DNA from 2 places in the Bradyrhizobium sp. STM 3557 genome. Region 2 is predicted to be linked to the other one. Evidence: predicted binding sites of a transcription regulator. Region 2 holds the regulator's gene; the other holds the start of a gene.
What was found. Region 2 encodes PhoB, which activates phosphate uptake and scavenging genes when phosphate is short. Its sites were predicted from a motif close to TGTCATNNANCTGTCAT; they were not measured.

Region 1 (7,343 bases), 2.7 Mb from region 2:
GCGGTGGCGACCGCCGCGGCCGATCTGGCCTCCGCGATCCATGCCAAGGCGATCGTGGCTTATACGTCGAGCGGCACCTCGGCCTCGCGCGTCGCCCGCAAGCGGCCGAGCCTGCCGATCCTGGCGATCACGCCGAACGAGGACGTCTCCCGCCGCATGTGCCTGTTGTGGGGCGCGCACAGCGTGCTGTCGGAGGACATCAACAGCTACGAGGAGATGGTCGAGCGCGCCACGCACTTCGCGGTCGAGCAGGAGTTTGCCAAAGCGACCGATCTTCTGGTGGTCGTCGCCGGCATCCCCTTCGCGCAGGCCGGCACCACCAACAATCTGCGCGTGGTGACCGTGCCACGGTAGGAGGCGTGGCGATGCCGAGCTTAAGGCGTTGCGTTGGCAGCGATTGGCTGAGCAGGCAGGACGCATAGTCGCGCGGTTCCGAACAGGGGATGGGTCGTCGCCGGCACTGCACCGCAGGGCTCGATCAGGTAGTCGATGCCATGCTGTCCGGCATAGGCCAGTCGTTGGTCGAGCGATTTCAACGCGGCGATCTCTGCTGATCGTGTTCGCCAGATGTGGTAGTAGGGCGGCGACCACATGGCGGCGGCGCCACGCTTGTAGTCGATCCAGATTCGACGATGGGCGGTCGATTCGAAAACGGCCGCACGCGATCGGGCGATGGCGTCCGGCAACGTCTCCGGCGGACTGTCACGGTCTGGACGAGGCGGCGGCAAGAACATCGCCATCTCCGGGGTACCGGTCCGCGCCCAGTTGCCGAGCTCGGTCCATTCGGTGACGCTACGGACCAGCAGGCGATTGGCATTGAAATTCTGCCAGGCTGAAACTGGCGCGAGGATCAGCGCCGCGAAACCGATTGCAGCGACGCCGAACGCGCGCATGGCAGGCGACGCAAGGGGCTGCAACTTCAGCAGCAACGGCGCGGTGGCAAACAGAGGCATGCACAAGGCGAAGCCGTAAGTCTGTGCGCTCAGCAGGATCACAGCAATGCTGCCTAGTGCGAAGGTCGGTTTCGTCACGTCGCGCAGCCAGCCTGTTACCACTGCGGCGACAGCGAGCCCGGCCAGCAGGTGGACGATCGCGCTCGACCGCAGCAGGTGCAGGTTGAAAAGGCTCTGCGAAGCAAACAGATAGGGCAGCACGATTCCGGCTGCGTACAGCCCAAGCACGCCGCAATAGGCGGCCCGCAGTTCGCGCGCATTAACGCCAAGCTGACGCAATGCCACGTGACCAAGCAGCGCCAGCGCGGTCAAAGCGAGCAGGTCATAGACCGGGATCGCGTCGATCAGAATATGCTCGGCGAAGTATTCGCGCAAATAAGCGACATAATCGAAATCGAGAGCTTGTCCGAGAGCGGGGTTCGATAGGACATTGACAAGCACCGGGAGCGCGAGCGAGGCACAAGGCAGCAATGCCGGCAATGCCTGTCGGCAGATCGCGCCTGCAGTGATGGCGCGTCGGGCGAGCAGGCTCGCGATGACGAAGCTCAGGATGGCCGCGAGCCACACCGCCATGAAGGCATTGATGAAGGACGTCAGACCGATCAGCAGGCTCGCAGTCGTGATCCTTCCGCGTGCCGCGGCGTAGATCGCGAGCAGGATGGTGCCGTTAGCGAGCTCGGAATGGGTGAAGTAGTTCAAGAACAGGCCGCCAAGGCCCGCGAAGCTGCCGCCTTCGAGAAAGCTCGTGATGCAAAGAAGGAGGCTGAAGACAATCTTGTCGGCGCGCGTCGTGATGCCGATCAGGGAGGCGCAGCAGAGAAAGCCGAGGAAGGATAGCAGCCGCGATAGCCACGCGAGACCGAGAAAGAGCGCCGGAATGTGGTCGAGGTAGTGCTCGGCGTGAGCTAGCAGCAGCCAGACGCCGGACGCGAAGTAGCGCAGCGACTGGATGAAGGCGTCATCATGGAATTGCGGCTCGTCATAAAGGCCGGCCATGATCGGAAGGTGGAAGATGTTGTTGTCGATGCCGAACACGAATCCGGTGTGCAGCATCGATAGGGTCGACGCGAAAGCGGCAACGAGCAGAGTGTCAATCCGTGCTCGCGTGATGCCTTCCGCGGGCGTGTCGCCAGCAAAGCCTGATTTTAGCGTGAGTTCCGACATCGGTCGCCGCCTGTGCGTGCCTTGGGCTTGGAACAGAAAGAGAGCTGTAGGATCGGCGGACGAGCCGTCGACAGAGCGATTGGGCGGCTGCAGGATGCCGAGAAAATCGGGTGCCGCTGATAAGAATATCAACTTAAAAGAGAAATTTTGGGCGCGAGTGGGCGCCAGACACGGCAATGGGCGACTTTCAGGTCATGATCTGGAATCCCAAATTGTTTTCGATCCGCCTGCATGCGCGTGACAGGCGGTAAATTTAGACCTTCGGTCGTAAAGTATTTCTGAATATGTCTGAAGAATGCCCATGAAACCTCGCCGGTACGGCTGGCCGCGCCGCTTCTTGAGGAAAACGATCGAGTCAGCGCAGGGAAATAGCTGATCACTATGCCCGCAGCGGGATCGACCAGGTGCATCGGGCCGATGCCGTTTGTTGTCGAAGGCGTCGCAGCTTCGGCAGACCTGCTAGAGCACCTCGCCGCGCTTCACATCGAAAGTCCGGCTCCTATGCGCGGGAACAGCGGGATTCCCGAGAAAAGCACCGCTTCTGTCGCCTGACTGTCGCAACGCGCTGTTATCGCGGGCTCGTGACTTGGGGGGCCCTGAGTCGCCTTGAGTGAGCGGCGGAAGCAGCGTGCGGCCGGTCGAGCCGCCGCGGGAATATGCTGCTCGTCATCGCAATGTCACGAGAAGCTGTTAGGTGGCGCGCATGGGAATTGAAACTGCTGGTGACGAGAGCCCAGACCGGCGCTTTCGCACGTTGTTCATCTCCGATGTTCATCTCGGAGCCCGGGGCTCGCAGGCCAATCTTCTCGTCGATTTTCTTCGCCATCATGACGCCGATACCATCTATCTGGTCGGAGACATCGTTGATGGCTGGGCGCTGAGGTCGAGCTGGCACTGGCCGCAGTCGCACAATGATCTCGTGCAGAAGATGCTGCGCAAGGCGCGCAAAGGCGCCAAGGTCGTCTACGTGCCGGGCAATCACGACGAGTTCCTGCGCGGCTATTATGGCACGCATTTCGGCGGCATCGACGTGGTGGAAAACATCGTGCACACCGGCGCGGACGGCAAGCGCTATCTGGTGATCCACGGCGACATCTTCGACCTCGTCGTGCAGAACGCGCGCTGGCTGGCCCATTTGGGCGACAAGGCCTATGACTTCGCGATCCAGATGAACCGGCTGGTCAACTTCTTCCGGCGCATGTTCGGCGTGCGCTACTGGTCGCTGTCGCAATGGGCCAAGCAGAAGGTCAAGAACGCCGTCAACTATATCGGCGCGTTCGAGACGGCGCTTGCGGCCGAAGCGCGCCGCCACGGCGCCGATGGCGTGATCTGCGGCCACATCCACTATGCCACGATCCGCGACGAGCAGGGTATTCGCTACATGAATTGCGGCGACTGGGTCGAGAGTTGCACGGCGCTCGCCGAGAACGAGGACGGCAGCTTCGAGATCATCACCTGGGCGGACCCGATGCGGCTGCAGGCACCGGCGCCGCAGGTGGCGGCACGGGCCGCCGCCTGATCGATGCGCATCCTGGTCGCGACGGACGCGTGGCATCCCCAGGTCAACGGGGTGGTCCGGACGCTGACCATGATGGCGCAGGCGGCGGAGGCGTTCGGCCACGAGATCGTGTTCCTGACGCCGGAATCATTCCGCACCTTCGCCATGCCGAGCTATCGCGACGTGCGGCTCGCGCTGCCGCGGCCCGCCAAGGTCGCGAAGCTGATCGCCGAGTGCCGGCCCGACAGCATCCATATCGCGACCGAAGGACCAATCGGCCTTTTGGTGCGGCGGCATTGCCGCAAGCATGATCTGCCGTTCACGACAAGCTTCCATACCCGTTTTCCGGACTACGTCGCGGCGCGTGCGCCGGTGTCGGAGGCATGGGTGTGGGCGAGCTTGCGCTGGTTTCACGGGCCGAGCCAGGCCGTGATGGCGGCGCTATCAGGCGAATTGAAGCAGCGCGGCTTTGCCAATGTCGTGCTGTGGCCGCGCGGCGTCGATACCACTCTGTTTCGGCCGCGCGAGGTCGATCTCTGTCTGCCGCAGCCGGTGTTCCTGTGCGTCGGGCGTGTCGCGGTGGAAAAGAATCTTGCGGCGTTCCTCTCGCTCGATCTACCAGGCACCAAAGTGATTGTCGGCGACGGGCCGGCGCGCGCCGATCTGGAACGCGACTATCCGGATGCGGTCTTCCTCGGCGCCTTGCAGGGTGAGGCGCTGGCAAAGGTGTACGCGGCGGCCGACGTATTCGTATTCCCGAGCCGTACCGATACGTTCGGCCTGGTGCTGCTCGAAGCGCTCGCCTCGGGCTTGCCGGTCGCGGCGTTTCCGGTGGCCGGCCCACGCGACGTGATCGGCGCTGCCGACGTGGGCGTGCTCGACGAGGATCTGCGTTCGGCTTGCCTCGCCGCGCTCACGATTTCGCGACAGGATTGTGTGGCGTTCGCCGCCAATCACACCTGGGATGCTTCGACCCGCGCTTTCATCGACCATATGGCGATTCTGCCCATTCCGCCGGCGCAATCCGAGCCGGTCGATGTGCTGGCCGAACAACCAAGCTGCGTGGCCTAGCTTGCGCCGGCGTGGCGGCGCGCGATACAACAGGCTCATGACAGTCCAATCGCCGATCCCTACCGTTACCGCCGCCGATATCGATGCGGCGGCACAAGTGCTTGCCGGCGTCGCCGTGCGTACGCCGCTGTTGTCGCCGCCGGTGCTGAGCGAGGTGCTCGGGGCCAGGGTGTTCGTCAAGCCCGAAGTGTTGCAGCGGACCGGATCGTTCAAATTCCGCGGCGCCTACAACAAGCTGTCATCGATTCCCGAGGATGCCCGCGGCAACGGCGTCGTCGCCTTCTCCTCCGGCAATCACGCCCAGGGCGTGGCGCATGCGGCGCAACTGCTCGGCATGCACGCCACCATCGTGATGCCCTCGGATGCGCCGGCGGCGAAGCGCGAGCGCACCAAGGCCTATGGGGCTGAGGTCGTGCTGTACGATCGCGACAAGGAGGATCGCGAGGCGATCGCCCGCGAGATCGCCGGTAAGCGCGGCGCAACCGTCGTGCCGCCTTATGACGATCTGCTTGTCATCGCCGGGCAGGGCACTGCAGGGCGCGAGATTGCCGAGGATCTGCAGGCGCTCGGCGTTTCGCCCGACCTGGTGGTGGCGCCGGCCTCCGGCGGTGGACTGCTCGCGGGCGTGTCGGTCGCGATCAAGACGCGCTTTCCGCAAGCCCAGATGATTGTGGCCGAGCCGGCGGGCTTCGACGATCATGCGCGCTCGCTGCGTGCGGGTCATCGCGAAGCACATGATGCCAGGGGCCGCACCATCTGCGACGCGTTGATGGCGGCGATGCCCGGCGAGATCACCTTTGCTGTCAACAGCCGGCTGTTATCGGGCGCGGTCGCTGCCTCCGATGAGGAGGTCGGCCGCGCCGTGGGCTTTGCATTCCGCGAGTTGAAGCTGGTGGTCGAGCCCGGTGGGGCGGTCGGGCTGGCGGCGCTGCTGGCCGGTCGTCTCGACATTGCCGGCAAGACCATCGTGATCCTGCTGTCCGGCGGCAATGTCGATGCCGATCTTTACGCAAAGCTGATTGCGTAGCGCCCGGCGCGTGTTTGGCGGCTGCGCGCTTATGAGAAGAACGCGATCTTTTCCGGCTGGGTCATGCGCCGGATCGGCGTCAACGGATCATTCGCAGCGATCGGCCGCTGCAGCATGCCGCTGGCGAGCAATGTCGAGCCCAGTGACGGTTGCGGGATCGGCTTCGGCATCGGGTGAAGCGTGGCGGCAGGCCGTGGCTGCTCAGCAGGCGCAGGCTGGGCGACCGGCGTAGGCCGGACCGGTTCCTGCATGATCTGCATCACCGGCTGTGGCGGCACGACGGGAGCTTGCGGCGTCGGCGCGACCGCGAGCCGGGGCGCCGGGGCAGGGCTCGGCGGAACGGGTGCGGGTGGGGGCTCTGCGCTAAATGTCGCGGCGGCTGGTGGCGGCGCCGTGGCCGCGGCCGGTACGGGTTCTGGTGCCGATGGCGCGGCGACAATCGCCGTCGCTGGCGCGGGCCCAGGCTTGGATACCGAAGCTATTGGCTCGGCGAAGGTGGCGACGATGTCGTCGTCGACCGACACCGGTTCCTCGATGTCGTAGTGAATCGAGCTGGTCGGGCTGAATGGCTTGTCGTCGGCCGCGGCATCGGGCGCGGCCATTTCCGCCGCGACGAGCTCGAGGATCGCCTCGTCATGGGCGTCCGCCTCGGCTTTGGTGACGACCACGATATCGAGATCGTCATCTGCCGGTGACGCCGCAACTTCATCCATGACCTCAGCGCGTTGGCTACTCGCTTGAGGTGGCGCAGCCGCGGAGGCCGGGGCCGCAGCCGCCGGGATTTCGGCCGGAGCTTGCGCCTGTGCGGGCTGCGGCTCGGGCGGCCGGACGGGCGACGCGGTCACGGTGTCCTGAGCGCGGGACGGCTGGGCGACGCTGGCCGCAGGCGGCGGCTCGACCGGCGCAGGCGCCGCCACGCTCTCTGCAGCGGGAACCCGAGCGTCGAGCATCGGCTCTGCTGCGGCAGCCATGGCTTCGGCAGGCATGGTCGGTGCCGCGGATGCGGCGACGTCAGTGGCTGCATCTGCAGTCGCTTCACTCCTTTCGGGAGCAGATGCCTGCGGTTGCTCGGCCATTTCGGCCGCGGGCGCGACGCCCTCGTCGGCGGCCGGCGTCGCGGTCACCTCAGCCTGCTCGAAACCGTCGAGCTGCGCCTTGATCACGTCGAATGAAGCGATCATCGCGGCGCGCGGATCGGCGCCGCTGAGCTGGTTGCAGGCGGCGTCGATCGCCGTCACCTGCGAATCGATCAGGTCGCAGATCCGGGAATCGGCACCAATCTCGCGCCAGCGCCAGGAGATTTCCTTGATGATCCGGAGGCCCTTGCGGACAGGTGCCAGATTCTGCTCGAGCGCGAGTCCGTCGAGGGCGGCCGTGGCGGCCCCTTCGGCGCTTGCGACCGCATGCCTGATCGCAGCGAGCACCTCGGGAAGCGCGCTGGCTTCGGCCTCCTGGGCGGCCTGCATTTCCTGCTGCTGCAGGCGCTGCTGCGCGGCGAGGGCTTGCTCGATCCGCGCCACGGCATCGAGCACCATGCTGGTGTCGGCGTTACGGTTGCGCTTGGCATATTCGCCGAGAAACCAGCGGCCGCGCGAGGTCTCCATGAAGGCGTCGCGGATCGCCTCATAGT
Region 2 (7,343 bases):
CGGCGCCAGCGACGGCGAGTGGATCGCCGTGCGCTCGGCGGCCGGACGGCTGGTCGTCCGCTGCAAGGCGGATGACAGCATGCGCCGCGGCCAGCTGGCGCTGCCGCACGGCTTCGGGCAGGACTATCCGACTGACGATGGTGAGCGGCTGGTCAACGGCCCGCGCATCAATGTCCTGACCGATGCTCGCTATTGCGATCCCATCGCCGGCACGCCCTACCACAAGAACGTGCCGGTGCGGCTCGAACGGCTCAGCGCTGCGGAAGCCGCCGCGTCAGAAGCGAATGCGCAGCGTGTCCATGGCGCCGGGGCCGCGGCACCGGGCTAGGCTTTTTGCATCAGAGGCGAACAGTCCTCGGGGGCACAACAGCCGTCATCGCGAGGAGCAGAAGCGACGACGCGATCCAGAGCTATGGCAAGCATTCTGGATTGCTTCGCTTGCGCTCGCAATGACGGAGCTGACAGCAGGCGCGCGCCGCCCCCCACCGAGAAAGGGCGGCAAGCCGGTTAACTAATTCTGCGTCACGCCGGCTTCCTGCGGCGTGAACTCATAGACCGAGGAGCAGAACTCGCAGGTGACGACGACCTTGTCGTCCTTGACCATATCGGCGCGGTCCTGGGCCGAGAAGCTCTTGAGCATACCCGCCACCGCGTCGCGCGAGCATGAGCAGCGTGCCTGCAAAGGAAGCTCCTTGAACACGCGCACGCCGCGCTCATGGAACAGGCGATAGAGCAGCCGTTCGCCCGACAGCGCAGGATCGATCAGCTCGACGTCCTCGACGGTCGAGACCAGCGATTGGCCCTCGACCCAGGCGTCGTCCTCCTCCACGGTGTGCAGCGTCGTGCCCTCCGGCGCGTCGCCGGGATGCAAGTCCGCCTGACGCGAACGCTCCGGGGCCTTCGGCAGAAACTGCGTCAGCAGGCCGCCGGCGCGCCAGCGATGCTTGCCGCCGCTCCACTCCTCGCCGACCGCAAGCCGCACGCGGGTCGGGATCTGCTCGGAGCGAAGGAAGTATTCATGGGCGGCTTCCTCCAGGCTGCCGCCGGTCAGCGACACCAGGCCCTGATAGCGGCTCATGTCGGGCCCCTGGTCGATGGTCATCGCCAGATGGCCTTTGCCGAGCAGGCCGCCCGAATCCTTTGCCTCGGAAAGCCGCGCCTCGTCATAGCGCGCATAGGCACGCAGCCGATCCGGCGCCTGGAAATCGACCACCAGGAACGAGACCGGGCCGTCGGTCTGGGTCTGCAGGATGAAGCGCCCCTCGAACTTGAGCGAGGAGCCAAGCAGCGTGGTCAGCACGATCGCCTCGCCGAGCAGCTTGCCGACGGCTGCAGGGTAGTCATGCTTGGTGAGGATCTCGTCGAGCGCCGGGCCCATGCGGGTGAGGCGGCCGCGCAGATCGAGCGCTGCGACCTCGAACGGGAGCACCGCGTCATCCACCGGCACGGCCGAGGGCGCACGAACATCGCCGGCGAGATTGATTTCATTGTCGGGAGTGGAGGCTGTCATGGCGCCTATTTGGGGATGGGGAGAGCAAATGGAAGGGGAGATATGGAACTATGCTTTCGCGCCGAACTCAGTGCACCCTCTCCCCTTGTGGGAGAGGGTGGCGCCGAAGGCGCCGGGTGAGGGGTCTCTCACCTCTCGCCGAGCTTTGCGAGGACGTCCTCCATGACCTCAGTGCGACGTTGGAGGGCATCGTTGTTCCAGTAGCGGGCAACCCTGAAACCTTCGCGTACCAGGGCTTGGTCTCTCGTCATATCGCTTGTCGCTTCTGCGTGTTGGCTTCCATCGATCTCTATGACGATCCCTCGCTCGAAACAGACAAAGTCCAGAATGTAATTCTGAAATGGGACTTGGCGACGAAATTTGGACCGTGAGAAACGCCGATCGCGAAGCAGCCGCCACATCGCGGCTTCGGCATCAGTCGGCTCACTCCGCATCCGCCTGGCGAAGTTGCGGATACGCTTTGCGGTCGGCCGATGATGCGGTTCTTGCGGCACCAACCCCTCACCCGTCGCGCTTCGCGCGCCACCCTCTCCCACAAGGGGAGAGGGTGCACCGAGCAAGCCGCTGGTTCGTTCTCTTTGCCGTCGCGCGCTACGCCCCAGCTCCAAAACACCAGGCCAAAATGCCCTTCTGGGCGTGCAGGCGGTTCTCGGCTTCGTCGAACACCACTGACTGCGGGCCGTCGATCACCTCGTCCGTCACCTCCTCGCCGCGATGGGCGGGCAAGCAGTGCATGAACAGCGCGTCGGGTTTCGCGAGCGACATCAGGTGGGAGTTGACCTGATAGGGCTTGAGCAGGTTGTGGCGATGCTCGCCGTCCTTGTCGCCCATCGAGACCCAGGTGTCGGTGACGACGCAATCGGCCCCGGCGACGGCCTCTTCCGGATCAGTACCGAGCTTGATCTCGGCGCGGCTGTTGCGGATGAAATCCTTCATCGCCTTGCCCGGCGCGAGCTGCGGCGGCGTGGCCACATTGAGCTTGAACTTGAAACGATCGGCGGCATGGGCCCAGGAGGCCAGCACATTGTTGTCGTCGCCGCTCCAGGCCACGGTGCGGCCCTCGATCGGCCCGCGATGCTCCTCATAGGTCATCACGTCGGCCATCACCTGGCAGGGATGCGAGCGCCGCGTCAGCCCGTTGATGACGGGCACCGTGGCGTGGGCCGCGAGCTCCAGCAGCGCGTCGTGGGAGAGGATGCGGATCATGATCGCATCGACATAGCGCGACAGCACGCGCGCGGTATCGGCGATGGTCTCGCCGCGGCCGAGCTGCATCTCGGCGCCGGTCAGCATGATCGACTCGCCGCCGAGCTGGCGCATGCCGACATCGAAGGAAACGCGGGTGCGGGTCGAGGGCTTCTCGAAGATCATCGCCAGCACCTTGCCCTCGAGCGGCTTTTTCGCGGGCTGCTGGGCCTTGAGCTGCTTCTTCATGTCGCTCGAGAGCGCCAGCATGTTGCGCAGCTCTGCGAGCGGAACCTCACTGATGTCGAGGAAATGACGGGGCGCCTTACTCATGAACTAACCGCCTGCTTCACCTGATCGCCTGATAGCGCGGCGCAGGCCCGGTCGAGCCGCTGCACCGCCTCCTCCACTTCCGCCTCGCTCACGTTGAGCGGCGGCAGGAAGCGCACCACGTTGTCGCCCGCGCCCACCGTCAGCAGCTTCTGCTCGCGCAGCGCCGTCACCAGATCGGTCGACGGCACTACGGCCTTGATGCCGATCAAAAGACCCTCGCCGCGCACTTCGGCGATCACGTCGGGATGGCGGTCGATCACCGCACCGAGCTTCTGCTTGAGCAGCAGCGACATCTTGCGCGCATGCTCGAAGAAGCCGGGCGCCAGCATCACGTCGAGCACGGCGTTGGCAGCCGCGACCGCGAGCGGATTGCCGCCGAAGGTCGAGCCATGCGAACCCGGATTCATGCCGGCCGCGGCATCGGCCGTCGCGAGGCAGGCGCCGATCGGGAAGCCGCCGCCGAGCGCTTTCGCCAGCGACATCACGTCGGGCGTGACGCCGATCCAGCGATAGGCGAAGAGATCGCCGGTGCGGCCCATGCCGGTCTGCACCTCGTCGAACACCAGCAAGAGGCCGTGCTCGTCGCAGAGCTGGCGCAGCGCCTTGTAGAATGACAATGGCGCCGAGCGCACGCCGCCCTCGCCCTGCACCGGCTCGATCAGGATGCCCGCGGTGTGCGGGCCGATCGCGCGCTTGACCGCCTCGAGATCGCCGAGCGGCACCTGGTCGAAGCCGTCCATCGGCGGGCCGAAGCCGTCGAGATATTTGGCCGAGCCGGTGGCGGCGAGCGTCGCCAGCGTGCGGCCGTGGAAGGCGCCTTCGAAGGTGATGATGCGATAGCGCTCGGGATGGCCCTTGGCGGCGTGATGCTTGCGCGTGATCTTGATCGCGCACTCCATTGCCTCGGCGCCGGAATTGGCGAAGAACACGTAGTCGGCAAAACTCTGCTCGCACAGACGAGAGGCCAGGCGCTCGCCATCCGGGCTCTTGAACAGGTTCGACATGTGCCAGAGCCTGGTCGCCTGCTCCTGCAGCGCCTTGACCAGATGCGGATGCGCATGACCGAGCGCATTCACCGCGACGCCCGAGGTGAAATCGAGATAGCGCTCGCCATTCGTTGCAACCAGCCACGCGCCCTCGCCGCGCTCGAAGGCGAGATCGACCCGGGCGAATACGGGAAGAAGATGCGACGCGGCGGCTGCGGACATGGTGGATCACTTGTGCTTGGGGCAGTCCGAAATGCGCGCCAACTGGGCGCCATCGTGCATCAGGGACCCCGCCCTGGAAAACAAAATGTGCCGCCTTTTCAAGGCGGCACGTGGAACTATTCTATGCGGCCGGCGATAAGTGTCAACACGCAGCGCAGGCAGCCTGATCGCGTGGATTCCGTAAGATTGCGGTGATGCGGATTTGCTGCTCGTGCGCCGCGTCCGGCGACGGAAGGTGTGGACGATGGCCTCCGACTCTTGCGCGGGAGTCACGCCATATTGTAGCGTTTTACCTGTCGAGTACGACATCTCGTGCGGCAGTTCTGATCCTGAAAGCGTTCGGTTGTTTCGCGTACACGTCCGGAAGCGCAATTGCGCCCGGCGAGGGCTAAGGGATTCAGCATGCAGGAGATTTCTTGAGATAGGCATCGCAGCGCCGTCCCAGAATTGGCCGGCGCGACGCGAAGGGAAACATGCGATGACGGTATTGACCTGGTCCGACGATCGCGTCGAGCAGTTGAAAAAGCTCTGGGAGGCCGGGCTTTCGGCCAGCCAGATCGCCGCGGAACTCGGAAACGTGACGCGCAATGCGGTGATCGGCAAGGTGCACCGGCTCGGCCTCTCCGGCCGTGCCAAGAGCCCGGCGACAACCGCGCCGCGCCAGCGCAAGGCAACCCCGCGCCCCGCGCAGCAGATGATGCGCGTCGCCCGTCCGGTTTCGCGCGGCAACACCGCGCTTGCGCATGTGTTCGAGATCGAGGTGGAGCCGGATCCGGTCACGTTCGACAACGTGGTGCCAATGGGCCAGCGCCGCTCGCTGCTCGAATTGAACGAGGCCACCTGCCACTGGCCGGTCGGCGATCCCTCGAGCCCCGACTTCTTCTTCTGCGGCGGCAAGGCGCTCTCGGGCTTGCCCTATTGCGCGCAGCATTCGCGCCTCGCCTATCAGCCCGCGGCCGACCGCCGCCGCCAGCAGCCGAAGCCGGCACGCTGAGCTGCTAGCTTGCAGGCGCAATTGTAGCTCAACGTCAGCTGTCGTCCCCGCGAACGCGGGGACCCATAATCACCGGCGGGTGTGATTATGACGTGACACCGATCCAGCCCGCTTCAACCATCAACATTCGTGGTTATGGGTCCCCGCGTTCGCGGGGACGACACCGGTGTTTGTTGTAGCACGTGTCGCAACGCCCCGTGTCGTACTACGACTCCGCCTTCGCAAAGCGGTCGTCGAGCGCATAGCCGGCGCCGCGCACGGTGCGGATCGGATCCTGCTCGCGGCCGGGATTGAGCAGCTTGCGCAAGCGGCCGATATGCACGTCGACGGTGCGCTCGTCGATATAGATGTCGCGGCCCCAGACGCTGTCGAGCAGCTGCTCGCGGCTGAACACGCGACCGGGATGTTCGAGGAAGAATTCGAGCAGGCGGTACTCAGTTGGGCCGAGATCGATCGGCCTGCCTGAGCGCGCCACGCGCCGCTTCTCGCGGTCGAGCTCGATATCGCCATAGGCGAGCACCGTGGCGAGCCGCTCGGGGCTCGCGCGCCGAAGCAGGCCTTTCACCCGCTGCAACAGCTCCGGCACCGAGAACGGCTTGACGATGTAGTCGTCGGCGCCGGTCGCAAGCCCGCGCACGCGCTCGCTCTCCTCGCCGCGCGCGGTCAGCATGATGATCGGCAACTGCTTGGTCTCGGGCCGGGCGCGCAGGCGGCGGCACAGCTCGATGCCGGAGAGGCCCGGCAGCATCCAGTCGAGCACCACGAGATCGGGCACCCGCTCCTTCAATCGGGTGTCGGCGTCGTCGCCGCGCTCCACCGTTTCGACCTCATAGCCTTCGGTCTCGAGATTGTAGCGCAGCAGCGTGGTCAGCGCTTCCTCGTCTTCCACCACCAGAATGCGCGCGCTCATTGCTCAACGTCTTTCCTAGTTGCCGGGGATCGTGGTCGCGAAGGTCGTCATGTCGCCCTTCGGGCGCTTGTCGACCATCTGCTGACCCTCGATCATGTAGAACACGGTTTCCGCGATGTTGGTCGCGTGGTCGCCGATCCGCTCGATGTTCTTGGCGCAGAACATCAAGTGAATGCAGAAGGAGATGTTGCGCGGGTCCTCCATCATGTAGGTGAGGAGCTCGCGGAACAGCGAGGTGCAGATGGCGTCGACCTCCTCGTCGCCCTTCCACACACTCATCGCCGCCGGCAGGTCGTGGGCGGCATAGGCATCCAGCACCGACTTGACCTGCGACTGCACGAGGTCGGTCATGTGCTCGAGCCCGCGGATCAGCTTCAAGGGATGGAAGTCGCTCTCCAGCGCCGCGACGCGCTTGCCGATGTTCTTGGCAAGGTCGCCGATCCGCTCCAGATCGGTCGCCACCCGCATGGCGCCGACGATCTCGCGCAGATCGATCGCCATCGGCTGGCGGCGGGCGATGGTCAGCACCGCCCGCTCCTCGATGATGCGCTGCAAATTGTCGATCTCGGCATCGGTCGCGACCACGCGCTGGCCCAGCGCGACATCGCGGCGCACCAGCGCGTCGACGGAATCGGTGATCAGCCGCTCGGCCAGGCCGCCCATCTCGGCGACCAGGCGCGTCAGCTCCTGCAGGTCACTGTCGAACGCCTTGGCGGTATGCTCGCTGGCCATGATTGTCTCCTCGGCAATGTGTCCGTGACGGCGTCAGCCGAAGCGGCCGGTGATGTAATCCTGGGTCCGCCGATCGCTCGGCGAGGTGAAGATCTTGCTGGTGTCGTCGAACTCGATCAGCTCGCCAAGATACATGAAGGCGGTCTTGTCGGATACGCGCGCCGCCTGCTGCATGTTGTGGGTGACGATCGCGATCGTGTAGTTCTCGGAGAGCTCCTGGATCAGCTCCTCGACCTTGGCGGTCGAGATCGGGTCGAGCGCCGAGCACGGCTCGTCGAACAGGATCACCTCGGGCCGCACCGCCACGGTGCGGGCGATGCACAACCGCTGCTGCTGGCCGCCGGACAGCGACAGGCCGGACGCATTGAGCTTGTCCTTGACCTCGTTCCACAGCGCGCCCCCGCGCAGCGCCTTCTCGACGCGGTCGTCCATCTCGGACTTTGAGATCTTCTCGTAGAGGCGGATACCGAA

Region 1: a site for PhoB is predicted at 2,660-2,676, ahead of P6U24_RS27345 (UDP-2,3-diacylglucosamine diphosphatase). Genes of this name have one in related genera too.

Annotation. Positions count from the first base shown of each region.
Region 1 covers NZ_CP120697.1:5,901,426-5,908,768, reverse strand. The annotation lists gene pyk (pyruvate kinase) at 1-354, shown strand, start outside; gene P6U24_RS27355 (hypothetical protein) at 375-2,006, opposite strand; gene P6U24_RS27350 (hypothetical protein) at 2,246-2,527, opposite strand; gene P6U24_RS27345 (UDP-2,3-diacylglucosamine diphosphatase) at 2,821-3,636, shown strand; gene P6U24_RS27340 (glycosyltransferase family 4 protein) at 3,640-4,686, shown strand; gene P6U24_RS27335 (threonine/serine dehydratase) at 4,724-5,713, shown strand; gene P6U24_RS27330 (hypothetical protein) at 5,743-7,343, opposite strand, start outside.
Region 2 covers NZ_CP120697.1:759,594-766,936, reverse strand. The annotation lists gene P6U24_RS03550 (molybdopterin-dependent oxidoreductase) at 1-328, shown strand, start outside; gene P6U24_RS03545 (Hsp33 family molecular chaperone) at 512-1,510, opposite strand; gene P6U24_RS03540 (endonuclease domain-containing protein) at 1,639-2,004, opposite strand; gene argF (ornithine carbamoyltransferase) at 2,102-3,028, opposite strand; gene P6U24_RS03530 (aspartate aminotransferase family protein) at 3,025-4,236, opposite strand; gene P6U24_RS03525 (GcrA family cell cycle regulator) at 4,715-5,230, shown strand; gene phoB (phosphate regulon transcriptional regulator PhoB) at 5,436-6,140, opposite strand; gene phoU (phosphate signaling complex protein PhoU) at 6,156-6,872, opposite strand; gene pstB (phosphate ABC transporter ATP-binding protein PstB) at 6,906-7,343, opposite strand, start outside.